3 regions of the Fundicoccus sp. Sow4_D5 genome follow, and region 2 is predicted to be linked to each of the others. Evidence: a T-box and tRNA genes for the amino acid it is inferred to sense, from the RefSeq annotation. Region 2 holds a T-box; the other regions hold tRNA genes.
The links. The T-box of region 2 lies ahead of leuS (leucine--tRNA ligase). A T-box ahead of a tRNA ligase gene usually reads a tRNA of that ligase, here a tRNA-Leu.
Positions count from the first base shown of each region.

Region 1: it has a tRNA-Leu gene. The T-box ahead of leuS (leucine--tRNA ligase) is inferred to sense a tRNA for this amino acid. The anticodon was not compared.
Region 3: it has a tRNA-Leu gene. The T-box ahead of leuS (leucine--tRNA ligase) is inferred to sense a tRNA for this amino acid. The anticodon was not compared.

Region 1 is NZ_JBQKLF010000002.1:66,528-76,607, reverse strand. It holds gene ACTQ45_RS04725 (LLM class flavin-dependent oxidoreductase) at 1-848, opposite strand, end outside; tRNA gene ACTQ45_RS04720 (tRNA-Leu) at 1,018-1,103, opposite strand; gene ACTQ45_RS04715 (GNAT family N-acetyltransferase) at 1,171-1,725, opposite strand; gene ACTQ45_RS04710 (PQQ-dependent sugar dehydrogenase) at 1,988-3,172, opposite strand; gene ACTQ45_RS04705 (TetR/AcrR family transcriptional regulator) at 3,319-3,891, opposite strand; gene ACTQ45_RS04700 (ABC transporter permease) at 4,043-5,128, shown strand; gene ACTQ45_RS04695 (ABC transporter ATP-binding protein) at 5,140-5,844, shown strand; gene ACTQ45_RS04690 (ROK family protein) at 5,965-6,828, opposite strand; gene ACTQ45_RS04685 (ROK family protein) at 6,859-7,629, opposite strand; gene ACTQ45_RS04680 (PHP domain-containing protein) at 7,715-8,500, opposite strand; gene ACTQ45_RS04675 (ABC transporter ATP-binding protein) at 8,807-9,703, shown strand; gene ACTQ45_RS04670 (ABC transporter permease) at 9,700-10,080, shown strand, end outside.
Region 2 is NZ_JBQKLF010000001.1:923,130-933,209, forward strand. It holds gene ACTQ45_RS04270 (TrmH family RNA methyltransferase) at 1-90, opposite strand, end outside; gene pepV (dipeptidase PepV) at 90-1,493, opposite strand; gene ACTQ45_RS04280 (pseudouridine synthase) at 1,521-2,246, opposite strand; gene ACTQ45_RS04285 (oligosaccharide flippase family protein) at 2,250-5,237, opposite strand; gene leuS (leucine--tRNA ligase) at 5,332-7,749, opposite strand; T-box leader at 7,814-8,019, opposite strand; gene ACTQ45_RS04295 (LysM peptidoglycan-binding domain-containing protein) at 8,055-9,944, opposite strand.
Region 3 is NZ_JBQKLF010000001.1:29,482-39,561, reverse strand. It holds gene ACTQ45_RS00175 (ABC transporter ATP-binding protein) at 1-406, opposite strand, end outside; gene ACTQ45_RS00170 (class I SAM-dependent rRNA methyltransferase) at 457-1,656, opposite strand; gene ACTQ45_RS00165 (TetR/AcrR family transcriptional regulator) at 1,892-2,461, shown strand; gene ACTQ45_RS00160 (hypothetical protein) at 2,916-3,188, shown strand; gene ACTQ45_RS00155 (hypothetical protein) at 3,652-4,971, opposite strand; gene ACTQ45_RS00150 (hypothetical protein) at 5,085-5,786, opposite strand; gene ACTQ45_RS00145 (hypothetical protein) at 5,779-7,374, opposite strand; tRNA gene ACTQ45_RS00140 (tRNA-Leu) at 7,970-8,052, opposite strand; gene ACTQ45_RS00135 (MerR family transcriptional regulator) at 8,098-8,472, opposite strand; gene ACTQ45_RS00130 (Tex family protein) at 8,604-10,080, opposite strand, start outside.

The DNA of each region.
Region 1 (10,080 bases), on a different contig from region 2:
GCCTGCTTATGCATGCCTCTACCATTGGTCAGTTTCATCCCTTCGTTTAGATGTGGGTAGACCTCACGCATCGCTGTTTGCGAATCTTCTGCGGCATAAAACCAGCCCGCAATCGACACTGGAAAATCTTCGACTGAATAATTGTTGTGAACTAAAGCTTGACGGTAAGCATCAACAGATACCTTAAAAGAGGAAGCTGGCCCACCTAAGGTGGCTAAAAACATTGGAACCCCTTGTAAACCTGCCCGAACCGCACTTGCTGGTGAACCACCAACCGCCCGCCAAATCGGTAAACTACCATTTTTAGGACGTGGTAAGACGTGGGCATCGACTAAAGGGGCACGGTGTTTACCTTCCCAGTTAATTACCTCATGTTGATTAATCTGTAAGAGCAGATCAAATTTTTCTTCAAATAATTCTTCGTAATCTCGCAAATCATAGCCGAGCAATTCAAACAAACCGACCCTCGACGCACGACCAGCCACAATTTCGGCTCGCCCATCTGAAATTAAATCTAGCGTCGCAAAATCCTCGTACACACGGACCGGATCAGAGGTACTAATAATTGTTGAAGTACTAGCGATTTTTATCGTCTTTGTCGCTTGAGCAATCGCCGCCAGCACGACCGAATGGGCCTGCGTGGTAAAGTATTCTTGATGACTTTCACCTACACTAAAGAAATCCAAGCCTGCTTGCTCCGTCAATTGAGCCAGCTCGATGATTTCCTTTAATCTGGCTTGGGCGCTAGGTCGTTGGCCCGTATGAGGATTGGGTAGATGATCACCCAATGTATAAATCCCCAGCTCCATGCCCTTGCTCTCATCAATTCTATATGTTTCCATCCCCATTTTTGCTGCCTTCTTTCTTTTCATGTCTTTATGACTCCTGAACATTATAACATACACTTGAACATAAACTTCAGATTTCAAGCAGCAGTGGCTAGGCCTTTAAACCTTGATTATTTTTTTAGTGCAAAAAAACACACCCCATCTCTTACGAGACTGAGTGTGTTAGCAATGCCGAGGGCCGGAATCGAACCGGCACGGTAGTCACCCACCGCAGGATTTTAAGTCCTGTGCGTCTGCCAGTTCCGCCACCCCGGCAAAAGAACTGTGCTCAACTATTCTAGCTTGTGACGTAGCAATAGTCAATACTCATGTCGACTTCTTTTTATAAATCTGAGGCAAGCAAGCTATACTGAAATAGATCTATCAATTTCCCTTGATTATCAAAGGCGCTTTGGCGGATTCGGCCTTCATATTGCATGCCGCATTTTTCCATGACAAGACCTGAATTAGGATTTTCAACACTATGATGACCCACTAAACGATTGATTTCTAGTTCTTCGAAAGCAAATTTAATCAGTCGTTCGAAAGCTTCACTCATAAAGCCTTGGCGCCACCAGGCTTTTCCTAAGGCGTAGCCAATTTCCATGGCCTCAAGTCGCTCATCATTAATACCTAAAGCGATCGAACCAATCGGGTGGTCTGGATCTGATTTTAAACAGATAGCCCATGAGTAAGTCGTGGTTTCTTCATAGCCCTTGACCCATATTTGAAGTATTTCTGCGGTCACGTCTTGAGAGGCATGACTTGGCCAAGTTAAGTAGCGGGTGACTTCATCATCGCTTGCCCAATTATGATACATGGCTTTGGCATCTGCCAGAGTAAAACGTCTTAAAATTAAGCGGTCTGATTCTAGTTCTTTGGTTCCTAAATGCTTCATCGGCGTCACCCTTCTTGTTTTTATTTAGCCAATAACATACCAGTTTGTGAAGCAGAAAGCAAACGAATTGTCAGATTGCGCTCTTGATACTCTGGTAGAGTCTGGCACAGAAAACTCCCTAACTCAGGGTCAGGGAGAGGGGGATTTTTTAGTTTAATAAGGCAACTCAGAGTTAGTCATTGTTTGAAAACGAACGACGGCTAGACCTTAAGGGGCTTAACCGGCGTCATCCCCGACTTCATAGATGGGTTCAGTGATTTTGCTAGTTCTTTTTCTTGACTTGATAGAGTTTGCCACTATCTGTAATCGCATAGAGCGCGCCATCTGAACCAATTAGAACATCTCGGAAACGCTCGCCTTCTTCAAGCAATAATCTTTCTTCAGCAACCACTTGTTGATTTTGAATCAGTAAGCGGGCAATATGTTTGCCTTTTAAAGCGCCAATAAACAAGTTGCCTTGCCATTCTTCGATGATCTGGCTGTCATAAAACGCCATCCCACTTGGCGCAATTACCGGGTCCCAGTAATAGACCGGTTCCGTAAACCCATCATGACGGCTTTGACCATCCTTAATAGGTTTACCGCTATATTCAATCCCATAACTTACCACGGGCCAACCATAATTTTGACCGTCAATCAGCAAGTTCAATTCATCACCGCCTCGCGGTCCCATTTCACTAATCCAAATTTCGCCAGTGTCGGGCGCGATGGCTAAACCTTGCACATTGCGGTGGCCCACCGTATAAATTGGCGACTCATTGCCCTCGACTGCTGTGCCTTCCTCTGTTAAATAGAGGACCTTACCCAAATAACTGTCCAGTGACTGAGCTTGGTCGCGCATTGAAGGGTCGGACCTTTCACCTGTTGTCACGAATAAGTTGCTAAGGCTATCAAAAACAAGTCGACTACCATAATGCTGAGTACCTTCGTAGGCTGGACCAGCTTGGAAAATCACTTCGAACTGTTCAATCCTTTGTTCATCCGCGGCTAATTTTCCGCGACCAACCGCTGTCAAATTGCCCCCTGCAATTACTTGGGAAAAGGTGACATAAATCAGCCGACTCTTGTCAAAGTCTGGGGCGAGTGCTAAATCTAACAAGCCACCTTGCCCCTGGCTAGTGACCCCTTCAAACCCTCCAATTGGATCAGAGACTGACCCGTCCGCCAAATTGACGATGACTAAATCGCCTTGTTTTTGTGTCACCAGCAGCCGTCCATCACTTAATTCAACTAAGCCCCAAGGTGCTGATAATTGGTCGGTAATTACGGTAACGGCTAAATCCGTTTGCGTTTCAAAACTTGCTGCGCGTGTCTGACTGTCAAAGGCTGGTAGATACTGCGTTTCAGGCGGCTGACTTTCAACCGGCGGGTTTTGAGCGTTCACAGCTGGCAAAGGCAACAAGCAAACAGCAACTATTATGAGTAATCGCTTGAGTAATCTCTTCATGCACTCACCTCCTTGAGCTTATTTTCGCACATTTGTTGATAAATGAACAATAGCTTGCTTGTTAGCTGATTGGCCGATGGCTTTAGAATTATATTGCGTTAGGAAAGGTCAAAAAAAACACTCTTTAAAGGCAGAGTGTCGGTCTATTATTTCTTATTAGTGATGCCATAGAGGAAGAAATTGATAATTTCTTCGATTGATAAAGGATTATATGATAAGTTGTCTGGATTTAAATAGGGTGAAATTAATAAAAAATAGTGACTAGCATAGCGTTCAATCTCATAATTAGACTGTAATTTTTCCTTGTGTAAGGTAAATAAATCGATAAAAGGTTGCAGATAAGCGGCCTTAAAAATTTGATAGAGGGCGAAGCTTGCCTCAGGTGAGATTTCCTTTTTCATATCGTTCATCATCATGGAAAAATTGAAGGGATGCGTTTGCTGCAGATATGAGGTCATCTGAATCAAAGCTTGGGTCAAATCGGTATCCGTTTGAAGTTTAATTCGACTCAAATCGTTCAGCGCTTCATGAGCCACTTCTTCTAAAACGGCCACATACAAGGCTTCTTTATTCTTAAAATGATGGTATAAGTTCGGTTGTGTAATGCCCACTTCTAGGGAAATATGGCGGGTTGAGGTCGCATTGTAGCCATCTCGCATAAAATGAATTTGGGCAACGGCGATGATTCTCTCTCGCGTCGTGGCTTCTTTTTTTGTCATCCTTGGAAACTCCTTCCAAATATTCGTCAATTGGACATGAATTATGTGTCGATTAATCATAACATATTATGATTGCAAATAAACTTATCAAGTGATATAATTATAAAAACTTATCGTTCGATAGGTGTGAAAATTAAGGTGGTGTACGATCATGTTTTTAGCATGGAATGAAATTAAACACTCTAAAACACGTTTCCTATTAATTATTGGCGTCATGGTGCTCGTCAGTTATCTGGTTTATTTCTTAACAGGTTTAGCATTCGGCCTGGCGCAAGAGAACCGCACGGCAGTTGATAAATGGGACGCAAGTGCGATTATCTTAAAGGATGAAGCCAATGCGAATATTAATATGTCGATGATGGAATTGGGTCTCAAAGAAGCGATTGACGCAGATGACATCGCGATGCTTGGCACAACACCTAACGTGGTCCGAAAAGCTGGCACCAATGGTGAGGACGATAAAATTTCGGTGAATTTCTTTGGAGTCCATCCCGATGAATTTTTAATGCCAACTATCATCGACGGTGTGGAAGTCACTGCTGATCATCAAGTTGTGGCTGATATTAGTTTACAAAAAGAGTATGGTCTTGAATTAGATGATGAGTTAAACTTGGCTGGGACAGAGATCACAGTTAAAATCGTTGGTTTCACGGAGAATGCCAAATTTAGTGTCTCACCGGTTTTATATACGACGATTCCAACTTACCAAGAGATTCGATTCGAAGCTCAAAATGAAACGCCTGAGGGGCGAGTCAGTGCTTTTATTGTGCGCGATGATGATTTAGCGTCGGTTAAATTGTCTAATGATGATTTACGCCTCTATTCGATTGATGACTATATCAAAGAATTGCCTGGCTATATGGCACAAGTTTTGACCTTCGCTTTAATGATTATCTTCTTGATTGTCATCGCAGCCGTCGTGATTGGGATTTTTATGTATGTCTTAACCGTTCAAAAAGCAAGTATGTTCGGGGTCATGAAAGCCCAAGGGATTTCAACCAACTATATTGCTAAGTCAGTAGTTGCTCAAACATTTCTTCTCGCCGTGATTGGCGTTGGGACAGGTCTCGCGTTGACCATTATAACGGGACTCGTCTTACCAAGCACGGTTCCCTTTCAACAGAATATCTACTTTACACTGATTATTTCAGCTTTGATTATTCTGTTTGCTCTACTCGGCGCCTTTTTCTCTGTTAGAACTGTCGCTAAAATCGACCCACTTGAAGCCATAGGATAGGAGCCTGCCATATGAAAGCAATTGAAGTCATTAATGTAAAAAAGAAATTTTTAGATGGTAGTAAAGAAATTGTCGCCTTAAAAGACACGACTTTTTCCGTTGAATCAGGTGAATTTGTTGCCGTCATTGGGCCCAGTGGTTCAGGAAAAAGCACCTTTTTAACAATTATCGGAGGCCTTCAAACGCCGAGTGAAGGTCGCGTTCTTATTAATAACAATAAATTTAGTGAAGTCGATGAACAAAAACGTGCCAAATTGCGTTTCGAAGAAATTGGTTTTATCCTGCAAGCCTCTAACTTAATTCCCTTTCTATCCGTCGAAAACCACTTACGTTTAGTCAACAAAGTCAAAGGCGAAAAATTTGACCAAAATACGGCTGATAAGTTGCTGAAGCAGCTTGATATTGATAAATTACGCAATAAGTACCCGAGCGATCTTTCAGGCGGAGAAAAGCAAAGGGTCGCTATTGCTCGGGCCTTATACCATAATCCATCTGTTATTTTAGCCGATGAACCAACGGCCAGTTTGGATACTGAGCGCGCCTATGAAGTGGTTGAAATCCTGGCTCGCGAAACGAAGGAACAAAATAAGGCGACCATCATGGTCACTCATGACGAACGCCTCATTGGCTACTGTGACAAAGTCTATTATATGAAAGACGGCCAATTGACCTTAGACGAAGAAAAAAGCAAGCTAAAACCTCAAAAAGAAGCCTAGTTGCTACTGACATTATCTTCTGGGCTCAGGCCGTCAGAAGATAATGTCAGGCATACATCCCTTGCTATTTATCAAAAAAAAGCGCCATCTTTCCAATTGGAGAGGTGGCGCTTTAGTCGATTATTTAACTTGGTTGGCTAGCGTTAAGGCGCCAGTAATACCGGCATTATCACCTAGTCCAGGTAAGACAATGTAATCGGCTAAGTCTGGGTAATCCACATAATCTGCCATCAGTTGGTCAAATTGGTCTTTGATTTTATCCAACATGCCAGGGACTTTCATGTTGCCACCACCGATCACAATCCGTTCAGGACGCAAAATTAACGTATAGTCGACCAAGGCTTGGCCTAAATAATTAGCTACGTAAGTCCAAACCGCATCATCAGGTGCGACGTCTTTGCCTGATACGCCTAAACGCCCGTCAATCGATGGACCAGCGGCCATCCCTTCAAGACAGTTGCCATGATAGGGACAGAAGCCCGCGTAATTATCAGCTGGATGTGGGTGGACAATCACATGTCCCATTTCCGGATGTCCAAGGCCTTCAAGTAGCTTGCCATTAACGAGCGCACCGACACCAACCCCCGTTCCAACCGTCACGTACAACATGTTATCAAGGCCTTTAGCGGCGCCGACACTTGCTTCACCGACTGCAGCCGCATTGACATCTGTGGTCCAAGCCATTGGAAGATCGTAGCGGACCTTCATAGCTGCTAGAAAATCGAAATTCTTCCAAGCTAGCTTAGGCGTTGATAGAATCTGTCCATATTTAGACGAATTTTGACGAACTTCAATCGGCCCAAATGAACCAATCCCAATCGCCTTTAAACCATCTAGATGTTGATCAAAAAACGCAAAGACCTGCGCCAATGTTTCTTCTGGTGTCGTCGTGGGGAAAGACACTCTTTCAATAATTTCATTCTGTTCATTACCGATGGCACACACAAACTTTGTCCCACCTGCTTCAATTGCTCCTACTTTCAATACATCAGCTCCTTTTGTTTAGTATAGCTTTTATTGCCTTGTTTGAGAATAGTGGGCGGCCACTGCCCCTAATAAATTCGCTTGATTGCGAAATTGACAAGTCTCGATATCGAGTACAACATCAGTCGCCTGAGTGCGTTTCAAGTATCCATGAGCTCTTTGAGTCACTTCTTCAAGTAAACCATCGCGTTCAGAAATCACCCCACCTAACAGAACACGGTCAGGATTCAATACAACTGACAACATTTGAATGCCACGTCCGAGCGCATCGAGCATTTGATCGACATGCTTTTGAGCTAGACTCTCTCCCCTGTCCGCTCGCTCGAATAATTCCTGTCCAGAAATCGCGATTTGACTGCCACTTTCTTCAGTATAGCGGCGCGCTGTATTAACTGGACTAGCCAAGTCACTAAAGGAATATTCTGCGTCCATCATCATGTAGCCAAACTCGCCGCCAAATAGGTTGCGGCCTTTCAATATTTTTCCTTCTGAAATAATCGCGCCACCAATTCCTGAACCAATCACAATAAAAATCGCATTCTGAACGCCGCGAGCCGTTCCTTGCCAACTTTCAGCTAAAGCGGCACAATAGGCATCATTTTCAAAGGTGACTGGCACGTCAAGCGCCTCAGTTAATTCTTGAACAATTGGGAAATGATGCAAATAAGGAATCGCACTAAAACCTTTAACGACACCTGCCTTCGTATCAACAGAACCTGGACTGCTAAAAGCAGCCCCCGTAATGTCATCGTTAGCCAAATTTCCCAAGTTCTCAAATGCTACTTTCTTTTCGCAATTCATTTCATTATTTTTTCTTCGTTTTATGGGGATTGTTCTTATTTCCGCTGAAAAAAAACCTTGCTTTGGTTAAGCAAGGTTGGGGGATTTAGTTGGGGAGGTCAACGAGTTGGATGGTTTGGTTTTGGTATGTGGCGAGGTGTTGGACGTTGTGTCGGCGTAACATGGCGTAGGCGTCGGTGAAGTATAGTTGGTAGTCTGCTGCCACGTGAGCATCTGAGCTGACGGTAAAGAGTTTGCCGCCTAGTTGTGTATATAGGGCAATGGCGTAGTCATAGAGGTGGGCATTGTCGTAGCGGTACATGCTACGGGTGTTGAGTTCGAGCGCTTGGTCTTGTTGAATCATTTTGTTAAAGATTTGTGTTAGGACGGTTTCTTTGCGTTCTAGGTCTGTTAGTTGAACATTATCGTAGCCTCGTAAGCCGAAGTCAAAGTGAGCGAGGACATTGGCGTAAGGCGCGTGGTTGACAGCTTCTAACATGAGGTCAAAGTATTCATCTAGGTGAGTATTGAGTGATTTAGTATCGTGATTCAGAGTCATGAAGCCATGGCGGCCGTTATGGTGAATGCTAAGTAATTGGATGTCGTAAGTTTTATCAGCTAGAAAGTCTTCAATGCGGTGGCGATCAGCGTAGGTGAAGCCTACTTCGATGCCTTTGAGTAATCGGTTGTCATATTCGGCATTGAGTTGGTCTAGCTTTTGAACGTAGCCTGTGTAATCCGGGATAACATTTGGTATGGCTTGTACTGAGCTAAAAAAATCAAGGTGTTCAGTCGTCACGACTGGTAAATCTGATTGAAGCAAGTAGTTTTCAAAAGTCTCTGAAGAATCCGGTGAAAAATATGTGTGTAAATGTTGGTCATAATAACGCATAATAAACTCCTTTTTATTAGAATCTTAAACACTGACTAACTTTAGTATAACGGAAGTTGAAGATGTTTTCTTACAAAGGGTATCACGAAAGCGTTTGCTATTTGAATTTTATTTAGAGACTAAATGGTACGCGTGTTTGGATGATATTTAAGGTTTATTCTCGCTTTCGGTTAAGTGTTATGCTACACTATTGTTCCTTAAAATGTCTTGAAAGGTGGCGATTAGTTCATTATTGAATTACAACAGATTCAGAAGAGTTTTAAAGTAGCTAAACGAGCGGCTGGTTTTTGGCAGACAAGTAGAGCCTTGTTCCAGAAAGAGTACACTCAAATTGATGCTCTCAGTGATATTACCTTCAATATCCAACCTGGCGAAATGGTAGGTTACATTGGGCCGAATGGCGCAGGTAAAAGCAGTACCATCAAGATTATGAGTGGCGTGCTTGTTCCTGATAGTGGGACTTGTGTCATCAACGGCCTAACTCCATGGAAAAAACGCAAGGAGCACGTGCGCAATATTGGCGTAGTGTTCGGCCAACGTTCACAGCTTTGGTGGGAAGTACCGGTGATTGATTCGTTTGAATTACTACGGGACATCTATGATATTGATCAAGCCGCTTACCGCCAAAAGCTTAATGAGTTGAGCGAGCGTTTAACCATTGGTGATTTGCTTACCACTCCGACGCGCCAACTGAGTCTAGGTCAGAGAATGCGTTGTGAAATTGCTGCTTCTTTGCTGCATTCTCCTTCTCTTTTATTTTTAGATGAACCTACGATTGGTCTGGATGCCCATTCCAAAATAGCTGTGCGTCAATTTATTCAAGAGCTGAACCATGAACATCAAACCACCATTATTCTAACCACCCATGACATGCAAGATATCGAAGCACTGACCGAAAGAATTCTGTTAATTGGTAAGGGACGCATTCTATTAGATGGTTCATTGAAAGATCTAAAACAGCGGCAACAAGACCACACACAGATTGTCATTGAAGCTGTGCATGGCAACTTCCAAGCCCAAGCTGGACTGACTTTACTGGAACAAACAGCCGGTCATTATTTAGTCGAAGTCGATACGCAACAACTTTCGCTAGCTAAAGCGATTGAAAACTTAGCAAAGCAACTCGAGGTAACTTCCTTAACGGTCAAGCAGCCGACCGCTGAAGAATTAGTCGTTAACCTCTACCAGGAGTTTGAAATATGAAAGCCTATTTGAGTATCTTTCGCGTTCATTTCATTAGTGTGCTTCAGTACCGTTCGGCTGCTTTCGCTGGTATTCTCACACAATTTGCTTGGGGCTTTATGTTAGTTTTAATGTTTAAAGCATTCTACCAAAGTAATCCAAGTGCCTTTCCCATGGGCTTAAGCCAAGTAACAGACTATATCTGGCTCCAACAAGCATTTCTCAATTTATTCGCTGTCTGGATTTTCGACCACAGTATCTTTACAAGCGTGACGGATGGGCAAATTGCTTACGAACTAGTGCGACCACTCAGCCTGTATAAACATTGGTTTGCGAAGACGCTAGCTTTTCGCTCAGCACGCACACTCTTGCGCTGTTTCCCGCCTTTAATCGTGGCT
Region 2 (10,080 bases):
TTGTTTTCTGCCTTTTGCTGTGTGGAGCTTACGCCAATTTTTGACTTTCACATTCTGACGTGACGAAATGAGTTCTTGTTTAGCCATCATTAACGAGTTAAGCGATAAATTGCTTCAGCATATATAGCAGTTGCACGAACCAAATCACGAACTGATAGAAATTCATTTGCTTGATGCATTGTATCTGTTGAATCTGGGAATAAAGCGCCATAAGCCACTCCGCGAGGCATTAGTCGTCCATAAGTTCCGCCACCAATAGTCATTTCAGTCCCTTTTTCACCCGTTTGATTTTCATAAACTTCTAGAAGTGTTTTTACGAGTGGGTCATCGGCGGGGACATAATGAGGTTCTTTACCTTCATCAGTTGTAACTGCCACTTCATAATCTGTTACATGGCGTTTAATCGTCGCTAGAATTGTTTCAGGATTTGTTCCGACTGGGAAACGGAAGTTTGCATCAATAGATGCCCCTTCAGTCATTGAGTAATTGGCAATACCAACGTTCATTGATAACTCGCCCATTACTTCATGTGTCACGTTAACTCCAATTTTCTCCCCAACAAAATCTTCATGTAGTTTATCACCTAAGATAGTTAAGAAATCTTGAGCAGACACATTATCGTACGATAAATCTTTTAAGAAGTTAGCTAAATAAGTAGCTGCATTAACACCTTTTTCCGGTGTTGAACCATGAGCGGCTTTTCCTACTAATTCTAATTCTAATTGATTATCCATTGTCACAACCGAACCTTTTAGTTGGTTTTCTTGAGCAAAAGCTTTAAAGCTTTCAACAATTGACTCTAGATTAGTCCCTTTTATAATGGCACTTGCATCTTGTGGCACCATATTCGAGCGCAAACCAGCGTTAAAACTAATTAGGCGGTAGTCAGCTTGTGTAAATTCTTTAACATCAAAGCTAAATGTGGCAGATACATTTCCTTTTTCGCCATTAATAATTGGGAAAACAGCATCAGGAGAAAAACCATAGTCCGGCATTTCAGCATGCGCAAAGTAGTAATCCATACATTGCCAGCCACTTTCTTCATCTGTTCCGACAATTAAATGAACTCTTTGATTAAATTCGATACCCAATTCCCGCAATAATTTTATAGCGAAATAAGCTGCTACAGTAGGTCCTTTGTCATCACTAGATCCTCTTGCGAAGATTTTATTGTCAATAATTACTGGTTTAAATGGATCGGTATCCCAGCCAGAGCCTACTGGTACTACATCTACGTGACCAAGAATTCCTAATAACTCGTCTCCTTGACCTATTTCAATTCGCCCAGCCCAAGGTCCAAACTGTTCAGTTTTGAAGCCATCTTCTTCAGCCATTTTCATAAATTCTTCTAAAGCTGCTAAAGGTCCTGGTCCAACAGGCGCTTCCGGTGTTGCTAAGTGGTCTTCTCTAACAGATGGAACACTTAGTAAACGAAATAAGTCCATTAGTAAAGTTTCTTTTCTTTGTTCTACTTCTGCAAGCCAATTTACCATATAATATCTTCCCCCTATGTTTTTTTCTTACTCATATCCGAATGGAACTAAAGCGTTTCTTTCCTCTTCAGTCAATTCACGCCACATACCTTCTTCTAAGTCTTCTTCTAACTCAAGTGGCCCCATCGATTTTCTTTTAAGCGTGAGTACTTTTTTGCCCACCTTTTCAAACATACGTTTAACTTGATGGAATTTTCCTTCCCAAATCTCAACTTCTATCCATGAACGATTTGACTCTTCATCTGTTGAATGAACAAGTAATTGAGCTGGTTGAGAAATGAAATCCTCCAAATCTAACCCTTGAGAAAAAGCTTCAATATCTTCTTCAGTCACTATTCCTTCTATTTCCGCTTCATATCGTTTTGACACTTTTTTCTTAGGTGATAATAACTGATGAGCCAATTGTCCATTGTTCGATAACAATAACAATCCTGTTGTATCAATATCTAAACGTCCTACTGGAAATAACTCCATGTAACTAAAATCTGGGCCGAGCCAGTCAATAACCGTTTCATGATAGTTATCCTCAGTCGCACTGATGATACCAGCAGGCTTATTTAGAATATAATAGTAGTATTCTTGGTAAAAAACGGGTTGATTCATGACTGTTACAACATCTGAATCGATTTTTACCGCTTGGCCAATTTTCTTACATATTTCATCATTAATTCTTACAACACCACTTGTAATCAGTTGTTTAACTTCTTTTCTAGTGCCATAGCCTGTATGAGCGAGTAATTTGTCTAATCGCATGTCTTAAAACATCCTCATTTTTTCTTGTAAATCTTGTTTTTTGTCACCTAATAATATAGATAATTGACCTAAAAGTCCCATGACACCACCATATACAAAGATACCCATTCCAACACCAAGCATTACTTTAACAAAGGTTAAGAAACGTCCCACTTCGCCCATTAATAAATCTAGTAATGAATTCCATTGAGAAACTGCAATCCCCATAATGACAGTACCTATAATGATTTTAAAGACTGATTTAAAGAGTCTTTCCATATCAGGTTCTACCTCACGTTGGATTTTAATCCACATTAATACGGATGAAACTGCAAAGGCAATGGTTGTGGCAATCATTGCACCATGTGCATGTAGAAATGCCACAAGTGGTACTTGTAGAATGATTTTAACTAATAAACCAACTACCAAAAACCTCACCGCTAAACGACGGAAGTTCATCGATTGTAAAACGGTTGATAAAACGGTATATAAGCCAAGTGAGATACTCATAATGGATCCAGTAATTAATAAGGACGGTCCACTCGTATGACCTTGTGGATAGAACATTGTGTATAGATTGTTTGAAACTCCGATCATACCAATAGCAGCAGGTAACATCACAAAACTAAATACTTCAACAATCTGCTCGATTAGAGAGCTTGTCCCTTTAATATCACGTGCAGCAAATTTGCTTGTAATCAATGGTACCACTGAGGAAGCTAAGGCTACTGCTAATGAAACGACAATCATCACTAATTTGTTCACGTCTAAACTCATCGCACCGTACAATTCACTAATTTCTCTTAACAGCATAACAGTTGTTGGTAACAAAATTTGTTTGAATGTGTACGTATCAATCACCTGCGCAAGGATAATCCCTGATCCCAATAGGATAAAAGGTACACTATCCATGAACATAATATGAATACTTTCTTTGAAATCTATTTCGATTAAATCTAATGAGCGTTCTTTTAGTTTATTGATCATTGGTAGACGCTTAAAGTATAGAATAGCTAAGTATCCTAAAGCTGCCAAAGCACCAATGAAAGCAGCAAAAGTTGAATGAACAACAGCTTGCGTAACCTCACCACGATAAACCATCATGATAGCATACGTCGCAGCTAACAAGTAAAACACTCGAGCAATCTGCTCAATAATTTGAGAGATGGCAGAGGGCACCATGTCATTAAAGCCTTGGAAATACCCTCTTAAGATACTCATTAAAGGCAATATCAGTAAAGCAGGTACTAATGAACGAATCACTAGTGTCGCTCCAAGTGGATTATCTGTTGAAGTAATCGATGCTAGAGACGGTGCTAATAAGTACAATAACGCGCCTGAAAATAAACCACTAATCAACATTAAGACAATACTATTCTTAAACAATTTATCTGCTACACGATACTCTTTTTGGGAATGATAAAAAGCCATTTGTTTAGCAATGGCACTCGGGAACCCTGCTGTGGCTATTGCTAAAAATAAAGAATAAGGCGTGTAGCCCGCACTGTAGAGTGTATTCGCTTGTGTATATTCCGCCCCTAGCCAAGTACTCCAAGGAATGATATACAGTGCACCTAAAATTCTTGAAAATACACTTCCGATTGTTAGCCATGCAGCGCCTTTAACAAAACTCTCTGATTGGTGATCAAGTTCATCATCAATCGTGATATCATCAGAACCAAGTACTTCTTCAAGCACTTGATCTGTCAAAATAGGCTCTGAAAAACGTTGAGTTTCTTGACTAACTTTTTCACTATACAAATCTGCTGCCGCTTCTTCGTCTACATCTGAATCACTCGCTTTGTTTACCTCTTTATCGACAGTGGCTAATAATTCATTGTCTTCGCTTAAAGTATCGGACTCTTTTATTGAATTTTTCGGAAGTTTTTCTACTTCATGAACGTCTGTAAATTCAAGAGTATCTTCACTAGATTTTTTTTCTGAAGGGAACTCTTCGTCAAAAACAGGATCAATTATTTCATTCGCTGATTCCTGAGAACCTAGTCCCATTGTCATCGTTTCTTCTTTAGATAACACTTCTTTAATTTCATTTTCGATGTCATCTGATTTCCTTTGAAGAGGGTCGTTGTGTTCTATATCTGATGCTAGTTCCTGTTCAACTGAGCGACTTAAGCGAGATTCTATCGCAGTTTTTGCACGATTAAAAAAGTTTTTATCATTCTTGATAGATGCATCTACAAACTGTTTAGACTGTTTAGACTGTTTAGATGCACTGTCTGTCGATTGTTGAGTTTCTTGAATATACTCATCTATTTCAACGGCATCTTGACCATTTAGCAATGACTTAACTTTATCCACAATATTCTTCCCAATGTCTGGTTTGTTCATAAAGTCTTCATCATCAGTCACAATAGCTTCGTCATCAGCCTTTACTTTCTTAAAGGTTTTATTCCTTGAATCTGACTGCTCATCCGTCGATTGATTAAACTTCCATAATGGTCGTTTATTATCTGAGCGTGTACGACTCATACGCTCTTTAGCCAGGTTATCTTCTTCTACTCTCTCTGTTTCACCGGTATGATTCCAAAATTCCATTTCAGATTTTTCATATTCATCCCAATATTCAATGTCTTCTTTTGCTTTTTCTTGCTCAATTTCTTGTTCAAATCGAGCTTTAATTGGGCTCTTATAGTGAAACTCGCTATCTTCTGGTGCAGTAATGATTTGTTTTTGACTTGGTGCCGGTGGACCTTTAATATCTATAAATTCAATTGAATTTTGTTCAGACTCTCCCTCGCTTAATTCGTCATGGTTAAACGGATTTTCTTCCCCATCATTAAGTTCAGATTCATTACCAGTTCTTTGAGAGTTGGCACCTGAATGATTAGCGAAATAGTCACCGTCCAATGGTTGATTATTTGGTTGTCGTATTTTTCTTAATTCTTCTTCTGTAAATTGAATCGTCTCAAATAAAGATTCATCCATCGGCTTATATGAGCGACGTTTATTTAAATTATCGTTCTCACCTTTTGAATCAAAATTATTACGCATTTTCTCAACTCCTTTATGCTTCTTTAGCATTCTCGAGACATAGACTTATTATAACTTATTTCAAGAAAGATGCTAAACAAGAGCAGTGGCTTCTTTAATTTGCCACGATATTGACCAGACGATTCTCAATAGCAATCACTTTACGGACTGTTTTACCTTCAATCTCAGATTGAATTGTTTCATCAGCCAATGCAAGTTTTTCCATTTCCTCTTTCGCCAAGTCTAATTCGATTTCAAGTTTTACTTTCACTTTTCCATTTACTTGAATAACGATTTCTACGGTACTTTCTACGGTTAATTCCTCTTGGAAGGTTGGCCATGATGCTTCTGAAAGACTTTCTGTGTGCCCTAACATCTCCCAGAGTTCTTCCATCAAATGCGGCGCCAATGGTGAAAGTAATTTAACATACCCTTCAACATATTCACGTGGTAACACACTTTGATCTTTGGCTGCATTTAGAAAAATCATCAGTTGTGAAATAGCAGTGTTGAAATGTAAATTATCAAAGTCTTCTGTTACTTTTTTAACAGTTTGATGATACACACGAGTCAATTCTTTGTTTTCACTATCTTGAATCGCTGCACTGATCTCGTTTTTTTCTTCGTTAACTAGTAAGCGCCACACACGATCTAAGAATCGACGGCTACCCTCTAAGCCATTTTCGCTCCATGCAATTGAAGCATCCAATGGTCCCATAAACATCTCATAAACTCGTAATGTATCAGCGCCATACTCTTTTACAACGTCATCAGGATTCACAACATTCCCTTTAGATTTAGACATTTTCTCGTTATTTTCACCTAGGATCATTCCTTGATTAAATAACTTTTGGAATGGCTCTTTAGTAGGGACAACGCCTAAATCATACAAAAATTTATGCCAGAAACGCGCATATAATAAGTGAAGAACGGCATGTTCTGCTCCACCAATATACAGATCGACTGGAAGCCATTTGGCTAATTTTTCTGGATCTGCGATTTGAGTTTCATTATGAGGATCGATGAAACGTAAGAAGTACCAAGAACTACCCGCCCATTGAGGCATTGTATGTGTCTCACGTTTACCTTTCATTCCAGTAATTGGATCAACGACGTTAACCCACTCTTCAATTTTTGCTAATGGTGATTCACCTGTCCCACTAGGTTTAATTTCAGTTGCTTCTGGCAGTCTAACTGGTAATTCTTCTTCTGGAACTAAAGTTGTCGTACCATCTTCCCAATGGATGACTGGAATAGGTTCTCCCCAATAACGTTGACGTGAGAACAACCAATCGCGTAAACGATAGTTTACTTGATGTTCACCTTTATTATTGTCTGTTAACCATTCAATCATTTTTGCGATTGCATCATCATTATTCATACCATTGATGAAATCTGAATTAAAATGATTACCGTCTCCAGTATATGCACCAGAACCTTCGGTTTCTCCTTCAATCACTTTGATGATTGGTAATTCATGGGATGTTGCAAATTCAAAATCACGTTCATCATGAGCAGGCACTGCCATTACTGCACCTGTTCCATAAGATGAAAGAACATAGTCCGCAATCCAAATTGGCAATGCTTCGCCAGTAATTGGATGTTCTACATATCCTCCAGTAAATACACCAGACTTCTCTTTGTTTAACGATGTTCTCTCAAGCTCACTTTTTGTTGCAACGGATTTAACATATGCTTCAACTGCTTCTTGCTGCTGGGCTGTTGTCACTTCTTTTACAAGTTCATGTTCTGGTGCTAATACAACATAGCTTGCACCAAATAAGGTATCTGGACGCGTTGTATAAGATTGAACCGATGCATCGTGCCCAATAATTTGGAAGTTAACTAAAGCACCTTCTGATTTACCAATCCAATTTCTTTGCATGGCTTTTAGACTTTCTGGCCAATCTAAATCTTCCAAATCGTCTAATAGTCGTTCCGCATAAGCTGTAATTCTTAGGACCCACTGACGCATCGGACGACGATAAACCGGATGTCCACCACGTTCACTTACCCCATCTACAACTTCCTCATTCGAAAGAACCGTTCCTAAGGCCGGACACCAGTTAACAGCAACTTCTTCTTCATAAGCTAAGCCTTTCTCATACATTTTCGAGAAAATCCATTGAGTCCACTTGTAAAATTCTGGATCAGTTGTATTAATTTCTCGGTCCCAATCATAGCTAAAACCAAGCTCTTTAATTTGACGCTTAAAGTTTGCTACGTTTGTCGCAGTAAATTCTGCAGGTGCATTACCCGTATCTAAAGCATATTGCTCTGCTGGTAGACCAAATGCATCCCATCCCATTGGATGTAATACATCATAACCTTGAGCACGCTTCATACGTGCAATAGCATCAGTTGCAGTGTAGCCTTCTGGGTGACCAACGTGTAATCCTTGTCCAGATGGATAAGGGAACATATCTAAAGCATAGAATTTTGGATTCCCTTCTCTTTCTTTAGTTTTAAATGTTTTATTTTCATCCCAATAAGCCTGCCACTTTTTCTCTATTATTCGATGTTGATAAGTCACTATAAAAGCCTCCAGTTAATTTTTTTCAAAACAAAAGCCCTATATCATTTAGCATAACTAAACAATATAGGGCGAATTTTTTCGCGGTACCACCTAAATTTATTATTGTATAAACAATAACCTTAGTACTTTAACGCAGTAAGACGTCTCACTCTACTATTAATTTCAAGCAAGAAACAAGTTAGACGAGTTCAAGATAGATATCTGACTTATTTTCACCAACCATAAGCTCTCTAAACAGATTCTAATTCTACTATTCCTAACGAAGTCATTTATTATATGACTAATATAACAAATTTACTCCCTTAATTCAAGCTGATAACTTGTCCAACTAAGATGTTATTACCGCCATTAATTGCGATTAGTTTATGAACATCTACACCATGTTTTTGAGCGATAGCATATAGTGTTTCGCCTGCTTGAACAACATGTGTCCCTACACTAGATGTATTTTCACTTGGTGCACTTTCGACCGGTGCTGTCTCAACTGGTGTTGTTACTTCAACTTCAGGTGTAGCTACTGGAGTTTCTGGAGTTTCAACTATAGTTTCAACTGGTGTTTGTACAGCAGCTGTTCCAGATACACTCAATACTTGACCAGGATGAATTAAATATCCAGATAAGCCGTTTAGTGATTGTAACTGACTTAATGACATACCATGTTTAGTTGCAATTGCGTATAATGAGTCTCCACGTTGAACTGTATACGTTCCTGAACTTGTAACTGGCGTGCTAGTTTCAGGTGTTGATGGAGTCGTTGGAACAGATGTTTCTGGTGTACTTACCTCAAGTGCAGCTGTTGACGGAGTTGTTGTCGCTCCACTTACTTTCAATGACTGACCTGGATAAATTAAACTACCAGATAAATTATTTAATTCTCTAAGTTGGCTTAATGTCATCCCATGTTTTGATGCAATGGCATAAAGACTGTCGCCAGCTTTAACTGAATAAGCCCCAGATGTAGAGGGTGTTGTCGGTGGTGTGACCGTTCCATTTTCTACGTTACCAGGTGTTGTTGCTTCTGGTACATTTGTTTCTGGTGTTGTTGAACTTCCTGTTCCTGGCACTTTCAACGATTGACCAGGGTGAATTAAAAAGCTTGTTGTACCGTTTAATTTTTGTAAATCAGCAATTGAAACACCATATTTACTTGCAATAGCCCAATAGCTGTCGCCAGCTTTAACTACATAAGATCCACCTGCTGCTGGAGCAGAAGGATGAGTTGTCACTGGATTATCAATTTCAGGCTTAGTACTTTCTTCAGGTGCAGTATCAGCCGCTTCATTATCTGTTGTTCCACCAGGAATGACTAGCTTTTGATTCGGCGCAATAAAGTAAGAAGTTAATGAATTAGCTTCCATCAATTGCGTTAATGAAATACCATGATTTGCGGCAATTCTATATAATGAATCTCCCGCTTTGACTGTGTAACTACCAACAGAAGTTGATGGTAAATCTGGCGTTGATGGTGTTTCTGAAACTTCCGGATTTGCTGGAACTTCTTCAACTGGTGTTTCAGGCGCTACCGGATTACCATTCATATCGAATTCAGCTAAACCATATTGTTCAATAATTTTATTTAACTTTGTTGCGTATGAAGTGTCTGTTGCATAACGTCCAGTTAAATATTGAGTGGCATCTTGATACGATTCAGTATTACTGTAACGCGTACCAGAATAGAACTCATAACGCCAACTAGATGGGTCATTGTCACCGGTTAAAAGTGACGCATAGTCCCCTAATGATTGATCATAATTTTCGTACTTACGGAAATCATCCGTAATAGTATAATAATTACCTGAACCATCATCTTCTAATGTTTCTACATGGATTGAATTTCCATTATAGTCGCCTTTAATTCCAAACAAGTTATAGTTTGGTGATTGAGCTAAAGTACTATTACCCCAAGCAGATTCTAAAGCTGCTTGCGCAATCATTACAGAAGCATACAAATCATTTTTTGCTGCAATATCTTTAGCGTAACCAGATATGTTCTTAAGAAATTCTGACGGACTTAGTCTATTACTTTGTGCATAAACAGTAGTTGACTGTGTTTCAGGAGTCAACTGGTTTAATACAGCACTTGCTGAAAACAATACAAGTCCTGTATTGATTCTAATAATGAGTTTTTTTGATGAGTCTAAACGTTTCATTGCTTTTTTACGTTCTATGACTGATTGTCTCGTTTTAATCACTCATTTTACCTCCCAGTTTCCAAATTAATTCTGTAAAAATATTCCAAAATTGTAACTACACCCGTTATTATAGTCAACATTCACACAAAAAACTTGAATAAATCAGTCTTTTTGTTTAGTCTTAATAAATGTAACA
Region 3 (10,080 bases), 890 kb from region 2:
GGAAGTTATTTAAGCGATGGCCGAGGCCACAATCCATTAAGGTTTGTGCTGCGTCGGCTTTGCTACCGGCAATTTGAATCATCAGTTCGACATTTTCTTTGGCTGTCAGATTGGGAACCAAGTTATAATTTTGAAAGACAAATCCGACGCCATAACGGCGGAAGGTTGTCAGTTCTTTAGTGGAATATGTGGCAATGTTTTCTTTGTCAATGAGGACATCGCCTGAAGTGGCTTGGTCCATGCCACCTAGTATATTTAAAGTCGTTGACTTTCCTGCACCAGATGGGCCAAGAATGACAACGAATTCACCTTTTTCAATCTTAAAGTTTATGCCGTCATTGGCCCGGGTTACCACATCACCCGTTTTATATTCTTTAACGACGTCTTTTAATTCGATATAAGCCATGTGTTAACCCCTTCTTTCTAATATCTAATTACGTTAGCGCTTGTGTTTGCTTAATTATTGCGGTAGAAGACTAATACTTTTAAGTAGTGGCTTTCTGCATCAAGACTCGCTGGGAAATCAAATGGTAGACCATAAGACTGTATCATCTGAAAATGTCCTGAATGTGAACGACCGACTTGCGACATTTCATTAATAAAGGCTTCTTTTTTATAACCACTGTGGTTGGTACTTAAGATACATAAGCCTCCAGGTGCCGTAAGGTCAAATAAATCTTGTGCTAATTGTGCGTAATCTTTTTCGGCTTTAAACAGGCGTTTTTTAGTGCGGGCAAAACTTGGTGGATCACAAACGACTAGATCGAAGGTTAAGTTATGTCTTTTCGCATAATTCACATAATCGAATACGTCCATCACACGAACTTCATGTTGAGGTGGTTGAGCATCAATGCCATTTAATGCAAATTGCTCTTTCGTCTTTTCAACACTACGATTAGCAACATCGATGCTGACCGTTTTAGCTGCGCCTCCGACAGCCGCTGCGACTGAAAATGCGCCAGTGTAGCTAAATAAGTTTAAGACATTTAAATCTTGTGCTTGCGTTTGTACAAATGAACGGACTTCACGTTGATCTAGGAAGATGCCAGTCATCCAATCCTCGCCTAAATATACAGCGTACTCAATTGAATTCTCTTTAATCACTAACGGTTGTGGAGCAGCTTCACCACTTGTATGAGCAATTGCTGATTCATTATCGAATAATTTGAAGCGCTTTGTTTCATAGATACCTTTGATATTAGGTAATAATTCTTGTAAAGCCGCTACAAACCACTCACGGTATTCATATATTCCTCTTGAATACCAGTTGAATTGAATGTATGCTTCGTACCAATCAATCGTTACACCGCCAATGCCGTCACCTTCTCCATTGAATAAACGAAAAGCGGTTGTGACACTTTGGTCTTCTGATAGAAATTTTTGTCTGATTTCGATTGCTGCTTCTAAGCGTTGTGTAAGCAACTCTTCATCCCAAAACTCGTCTTGCTCATTCGTAAATACCCAAGCGAGTCCTTTATTCTGACGGCCCACTAATGCTTTAGCATTTAAACGACGGTCTGCGTCGCTTAACATAATTACCATGCCTTCTTCTAAGTGTTCCGCTTGCTCTGTTTGTTCAAAGTCATCAATTGTGATTAAACGCTCGCCTGCTAATATTCTTTTCGTTGCTAGTGGTCTTAAACGGTATCTTTTCATACGTATCCCTCTATCTCTTTGTTTATTATTTGTTAGTTCTTACAGTGTCTATGTATCAAGTCTTTGATTATTTTCGTGCGCTACTCATTATAGTACATACAAGTGCCTTTCACTTATAACTATTCGATGTTACAATAGTAACACCTGATAATTTGGACTTCAATAGATAAAGCCTCAGATGTGACACTCAAAGGACTTTTGCTACACCTACACCAACAGATGAAAGGAGTATTCTATGGCATCCCCTAGCAATCAAGAAATCAACCAACTGACCCGCGAGGCAATTATGACCGCCATGATGCAACTACTCGATCATAAATCGATCGATCAACTCTCTGTCACGGAATTAACCAAACGAGCCGGTGTTTCTAGAATGGCCTATTATCGTAACTATGATTCGATGACGGCGATTTTTCAAGATATTTGCAATCAACTCTTTTATCGAATCCTCGCTGAAGGTGAAGCCTTCATCTTAGGAGGCGATTGGTATCAGTTTTGGTTACATCTGTTTACTTTCCTCTACGAGAACCAAGCCGAAGTGAAGCTTGTCTTGGGAAGTGAAATGCAGAGCTATTTTGTCCTTAATTATTTGAACTCGGCTTTTTCTGAAGATTACAGTGAAGCAAGTATGCGTTATAATGTGCGTGGTATGATTGGACTAGCCTTTAATGTGATGACCGAATGGGTCAATAATCAATTTGATATTTCGCCGAATGAATTGGCAGATTTATGTATGAATTTTACGACGCAACAATCGACAGATGTGAATCATATTGTCTTTAATACTAATAAAGCATCAATTTAACTTTAAAGTATCTTCAAAGATGTTGCCATTTAGATGCTTTTTTACCGTTATATTGATGTGTTGAGTGTATCCTGAAGATGCCGTCATTCATTTAAGGTGCTTTTACTTGAAAACTTTTCTTTAGCTTTCAAGCTTAAGTTTTTTTAATCATTTTAGACATGAGAAAGAGGTGTTTTATTGGTTTATTCAAGATCCAAATTTTTGCTTGAGGAGTATGCTTTAAAAGCGGCTGAAAAAGTAGTCGTTCATGGACAGATCGAGGGTGTTTATACTTTAATTTCTGTTCAACCTTAGAGTAATCTTTACTATATAATGCTCGGTGCGCATCCAGGAGAAGCTGTGGCTAATATTGTGCTTTTTTTCGAAGACTGCAAGCAATTACCGACCATCCATTCAATCGAACAACAAGCTGCTACGATCATCATTACTGGGAAAGTCTCCTTAAGAAGCAAAAATGATGCAAACGATTCGTCATATTCTTGATACTTTTCCAGAAAAATTTCGCAAATTGGGTTATGAGACGGACGATGTTAAAACAGGCATCAATGATGGTTCGGTCAAATTGAGTCAATTTAATGAGTACTATACGTATTTATCCGAGGAGAATTATTATTTAACGCTCGAAGAAGTCAAGGAACAACAGACCCAATTTACCAACAAAAAAGAGAATATGTTGCTTGGTTTAGTGGGTGCCCTAATGGGTGCTTCACTAAGTGCTTTGTTGTAGTTCTTTATCGGTTTACTTGGCTATTTTGCTTGGATTGCGGCTATCTTGGCTTTGTTCTTTGCATTCAAGAGTTATCAAATCGCTGGTGGGAAAGTCAGTAATGTCGGCGTGATTTTAGTTTTTATTCTGACCATTTTTATGGTTTTTTAGGCAATCATGCGGTTTGGGCTTGGACAGCTGACGATGGCTACGATCAATTTTATTGGTATGCTTTCAGGAATATCCATCGGGTGATTTTAAGCGAACCCTCGGTTCGCATGAATTATCTATTTGATGTTGGCCTAGGGGTGGGTGTGATTTCTCTCATTGGTATTCCTTTTATGAGGTCACTGTATAAAGAGAACACGAGTCATTACGAAGTCAAAAGATACGACTAAATAAACAAGAGCTTTACTCAGATGATTGAGTAGAGCTCTTGTTTATATCCGTCTAATTTAATAATTAGTTTTTCAATGAAGTTTTTTTAAGGACTTAAAAGCTCCTCAAGAATATAATCCGCTTCTGCTCCGGTCATTTTTCTAATGTCGTCTAATCTGGGGATTTCTCGTTCAATTGGCTTCACAGTATAATCCAAGCGGTACTCGGTTGTTTCTAAACCGGCCGTTTCATCACTGAATATATTAAATTCAATCTGTTCCACGATTCCGACTAAAGTCATACGATAAGTTTGAGTGGCCTTATTATACGCCATATTTACCTTCGTTAATTTGTCCAACATCACATTATTATCCAAGCTCATTTGACGGGCAAAATTGTCATTAACTCTTACGGTTTCTTCAGGAAGTTGTGGCAACATCAAGTCACTTAATTCAGAATCAACGGCAACTTTGAAATTCAAGCTGTTATCTTTTTCTGAAATTTGAAAGCGCTGCTCACTCGTTACATTCCAATCTAAATGTGTTCTATTTTCTGTCGCTGGCAAAACTTTCATTCCTAAGTGAAAGTCAAAACCGAAATTGGTCGACCTTCTAAAGAGATACTCTGGAATCTCAAGTCTTTCTAGTGAAAGTAAATAAAGTTCATTCACCTGATATAGGCTATCAGCCGAGATGCGACTCAAACGATTTAAATCTGGCAACATCAAGAGTGTTTTGAACGGATCATTTTGTAGATTGACACGGTTTAATTCGGAACTTTCAATCGCCACAAACACATCATGTAAATCCGCTACTTGTTCTTGAATCGCTCGGTTGAAATAAGGTTGATTAAAAAACGCCATCGAATCCAACCATTCAAACGTTTTTACGTAGGCTAAATCAAAATGCCGGTAACTGATAAACTCAAAATCATATTGCTTCGGGGCGGCTTTGGGAAAATGGTAAGTGATTCTTCCCATTAGATCCCCTTCGGTTTGATTTCCGACATAATCACCTTGTGCAACAATTTCTTCTGTTTGAGTATCCGTTAGTGTGTAATTGATTTGATAATGTTCAATGGTTTCTAAGCCGCTCAAAGCTTTCACAAAATCATTAATTTTTTGTTCATCTCGATAAGCCTTAGCCTGCGCTTCATCAACTGGTGTTTCTTCAGCAGGCATTTCTGAATCCATTGTCGCCTGCTCGTCCTCGCTAACTGACTCACTATACGCCTCACTTGATAGGTCCTTTTCAGTTTCATTGACTGAGTCGGACGTAATGGCTCTTTGAGAGTCAACTCTTTCTTCAATATCATTCAATCGCGAATGAACTGTCTTTGCGTTAATCGCTTCAACTGTAAGGTTAAATAGAACCGCTTGACTGGTTAATGCCAGTAACAGTAAATAATAAATTTTTCTACTCGGCACTGAAACACCGCCCTTCTTCTCGTATTTCCCTCTCTCTTAGTCTAGCTAATTTACTCGCATTTTACAAGAAGTTCAAAAGCAATCGCTTCATTTATTAACGAGACTTCTAATGATTAGGTGATGGCTGAATAAGCAAGATAGAGTACAAATAGACCTCTGACGATCAGTCCTAAAGCTGACAAACCAATTAAGAAAGCAATAATCGGTCCTGGTGTCGCATCTTGCACAAATAAATTAACCAACCAATGAGAAATTGTCTCTAGATTAAATAAAATCACACTACCAATCACGGCGAATAACACATAGATTCCTATTGCAAACCAAGCAGTATTCCAAATTTCTTGATTACGTTCTCGCTGAGTGCTCTTGGCATTTTCAACTAACAAGGTCAAGTTTTCATCACTGATTTTAGCCTCTTCCCCTTCTGCGATTGCATACTCTGAGTGCGATTTTTCAACAAAAGCATAGCTAGCGTCTGCAAAAGACACCAACTGATTATTGAAATCAATTCTCGCTTTTAAAACAGCAGCATATTTCTCATTAACCCTTGTTGCTAGATTATTTTGTACTTCTAAGGCAGATTTTTTAATTAATTGTTGCTCAGATAAATTCATAAAATAGGCTGAATCAGAAGAGTCACTTTGTGTCTTACGTAAACGATAGAGTTCTTCTTCGTCGAGGGAGTTCAGTTTCACAATATAGGATTCATTAAGATAGCCGTTCTCTGGTTTATTTGATTCTTGTCTAACTTGCCAGAAAAACAAACCGAGAATTACTAGATAAACTCCGAAGAGACCTAACATGCTTTTATTCATTCTGATCACCTCCCGCTTGATAGATCAGCTCTCCCGCCTGTTTAATACTCTGGGCTAGGATACTTAAATTCTCAGGCCCTTCATCTTGCACCCCTAAATTCTGTCCTGTTACTTCAACCATTCCAGACAATTCTAAAGTGATGCCGGGCGTATACACATAATAACTCTCAAAAAAGGAAGCATTGTCTGGCTTGATTTCCAGCCAATTTTCTTGTTCATTACTTGCAATGACTTTTCCAGTAATAGTCAAAGGGGCCTTAAAATTTGGAAGAATCTCCCAATACTCTTGCGTCAACGTTTCAAACTCTAGCTTAGCATTACCTCTTCCACTTGCTAGTCGCGTATAAGGCAAATAACTATCATATATTTTGTCTGGATTGGCCAGTTGTTCAGCGCTAGCAATATGGTACTCATCTTCAGCAAGTAAGATGTCGCTTGCTTGTTCCTTCGACACAGTGTTTATGCTGTCAGGAAAGACTGCTTCAATTTCTTCGAAAGTTAATAATCGATACATACTAATCGTTTCGTCCGTAAAACCTTCCTTTTGTATTGAAATATGACCTAAGCGATACTCACCACGATCCTCATAAATCGTATCCAAAAAGGCTTGTTCAATCTCTACATCTGTCAACAGTGGATCCAACAATTTCGCAAAGAAATAAAAGAAACTTCGCCTCTGATCTTCGAGGTTATTGATGGCGGGTGTTTGTGTGTCATTATGAGCAATTGTAAATCTAATCTCAATTCGTGAGCCCGCACCGGACTGACCAGAAAAAATATAGAACTCATTTAAACGACCAAATTCAGCTAACTCCTCAGGATAATAATACACCGTATTTCCCATCGCAGTTAGGTGTTCTTCACCTAATTCAAAGCCAAAAGTCTGACTGATTTCATGTAGAATTCGATTAATAAACACTCGATTAACATAAACTTCTTCTTGATTGTCGGCATAATCTTTGGCATAAATATTAGGAAATTCCGTTGAGTCGTCATACAATGTTGTCACAATGTTTTGAACACTTTCGTCTTCAAAAACTGTATCGAAGTATTCATACATGACCTCAAAGGCAAGGTATTCTTTTTCATCTTCTATATAATTATAGGTATTCACCGCATGTCCGCCTAAAATAAAATTCTGTGTGCCACTTAAATCCATTAACCACTGATCATAGGCCTCTTGAATAGCCTCTTCGCTAAGCGACTCATCTACTAAGTTTACCAAACGGTGAATCGTTTCAAAATCAGCAACTTTTTCAGAAGCCACTTTTTGGTAAATATAAAAACCTTGGCCGTGAGTGCTTTTACCGGTATAAAAACTAACACTAAGCCCGTCCTCGCCCAATGGTATTTCCACTTGAAAACGACTTTCCCCATCCCTTTGATCAAGGTACATTTCCTTAGAGCCTTCTATATCAAACTCCGTCATCACCTGAGTAATCAATCGATTAGTTAGCCCACTCGACGTATGAGGGATTGCCTTTCCTTCATAATTCTCCATCAGCACATTTGGTAAAGTTTGCCCTGATATTCTTGGCAAGCCAATAAAACACAACATTAATATAAGTATAATTGAACGTTTCAGCATCCTTCCACCCTCTCTCATTCACTTTCTCTAAGTATCTTTACATTAAATATACTTAAAACCGAACGTATAAAACAAGAAATAAGCCTCTAAACAAGCATATTTAAAAAAATTCTCACGCCATACTATCCCAAAAAGTAAATCGGTCAAAATAAACACTCATCACTCTTTAAAAACCAACTATATTTGCCGTTTATTTGAAGCCTAATCACTTAATTTACTCCTTAAGATAAACTATGAGTAAGTTCTAAAAATATGCTCTAATTTCTTCTTGTGGGTGGATGTACAGCAATTAGAAGGTGATTTTAGTATGCCACATTTCACTATAAGGGGTTAAATTTCTAGGTTTGGGAATACTCGATACAGTCTTATTCGATTATAAAGTTTGCTAGAGACATGAAACAGTTAGTCATCACTTAGCTTACATCGTCTCGAAACGCACTACGTTTTCTGAACCAAGAGTCACCCCCCTGGCTCAATAATAAGAATAGTTGGCTTCAGTTTGAGACCTATCAACTAGTTCAATCACTCCTAATGAAATAAAAAACGCCCATGAAGAACTTTATCTTCATGGACGTTTAGATTAGTAGTTATGATATGCGGTCGATGGGATTTGAACCCACACATCCTTTAGGACACCAGCCCCTCAAGCTGGCGCGTCTGCCATTCCGCCACGACCGCAATTTTCAACAACAATATTATTGTAGGGCATCCTGACCTATTTTGTCAATCACTTTCTTCATATAAACGAATTTGCTGACTCAGTTGATGTAAGGCAGTCTCTAATATCTGCTTGCGATAAGCCAGTTCTCTTTGTTCTGAATCGATTGCTTCAATCTCTTGTTTGACTTTTTCCACCCGGCGCAGCAATTTTGTTTGTAACCCCACACTATCCTGATGATCCTGTTTGAGTTCAACAATACTGTCGATAGTTAAGCCCATTGTTCTCAGTTGCAACACGCTTTGCAAAGTCACTTCATCTTTTTCTTCCCATTCCAAGGAATCATTAATGCAGGTAGGATTCAACAAGCCACGTTCGATATAGTAGCGCAAGGCCTCTCTCGAGACGGCATACTTTTGTTCAATATCAGATGTTTTCATAAAATTCTCCTCTTTTCAAAGCACAGAATTTAAGTTGAATCTATTTTACCGCATTGCTTATCAGATTGCACCTCACAATCCAAAAAAAATACTAGTGGATCTTGAAAAATCATGACCACTAGTATACTGAATTAGTTATTTATTTTAGGGAATAAACGTTTCAAACCGATACGACTTTTCGCCTTATCAACAGAAATCACTTCTACTTCAACAATATCTCCGACTGAAACTGCTTCGGAAGGATGCTTAATGAATTTTCTAGATAACTTAGAAATGTGAATTAAGCCGTCTTCTTTTACGCCGATATCCACGAAAGCACCAAAGTCTACTACGTTACGAACCACCCCTTGTAACTGTAGACCTTCATGTAAATCATCCATCGTTAACACGTCTTCACGTAAGATAGGTGCATCCTGGCCATCACGAATATCTGCGCTAGGATTCATTAAGCCATCGATGATATCTTGTAATGATTCCACACCTAAATCAGAATCAAGGGCTAAAGTTTTAACGTCGATTGTCTTTAATTTCTTATTCGCATCGTCTGTACCCAACTCTGATAAGTCAACTTCAGCCATCTTCAGAATCTTCTTAGCATCTTTATAAGTTTCAGGGTGAATACTTGTTTGGTCTAATGGATTCTTCCCATCAAGAATACGTAAGAAACCAACCGCTTGCTCATAAGTTTTAGGTCCTAAACGTTTGACATCTTTAATTTGCGTACGGTTGTCAAAGCGTCCTATTTCATCACGCAAAGCAATAATGTTTTTAGCTGTTGTCGTCGTTAAACCAGAAACGTGTTGTAATAAAGGGACGCTGGCTGTGTTAATGTCCACACCAACCTGATTCACCGTGATGTTTACCACGAAATCTAACTGATCAGTTAACATATTCTGAGCCACGTCATGTTGGTATTGACCGACTCCCATCGATTTAGGATCGATTTTAATTAACTCAGCTAAAGGATCCTGTAAACGACGCGCAATACTTACCGCACTTCGTTCTTCCACTTGATAATCTGGGAATTCTTGACGGGCAATTTCACTCGCACTATAAACGGAAGCGCCAGCTTCGTTGACGACAATAAACTGAACTTTACGGTCTAATTCTTGAACGATTTCGTTTACAAAGGTTTCTGATTCGCGGCTGGCTGTTCCGTTACCAATTGCAATTACGTCAACTTGATGTTTTTCAATCATTGCTTTTAATGCCGGTCTCGCTGCGGCTCTTTGCTTAGCGTTGGCAGGTTTATGAGGGTAAATAACGTCCTTATCCAAGACACGTCCCGTTTCATTAATAACGGCTAACTTACATCCTGTACGGTAAGCTGGGTCTAATCCTAATACGATACGCCCTTTTAGTGGCGGTTGTAACAGTAAGTGACGCAAGTTATCACCGAATACTTGAATAGCTTGTTTGTCTGCTCTTTCTGTTGCTTCATTTCTCAACTCACGTTCAATCGCTGGTCCAATGAAACGTTTGTAGCTATCCTCGATAGCCGCTTGAATTAACTCACGTCTAACTTCTGGAAGTGCAGAAGCAATCGTTCGTTGACTCATATAGCGAATCACAGGCACTTCATCAATCACAAGTTTTGCGGATAGAACT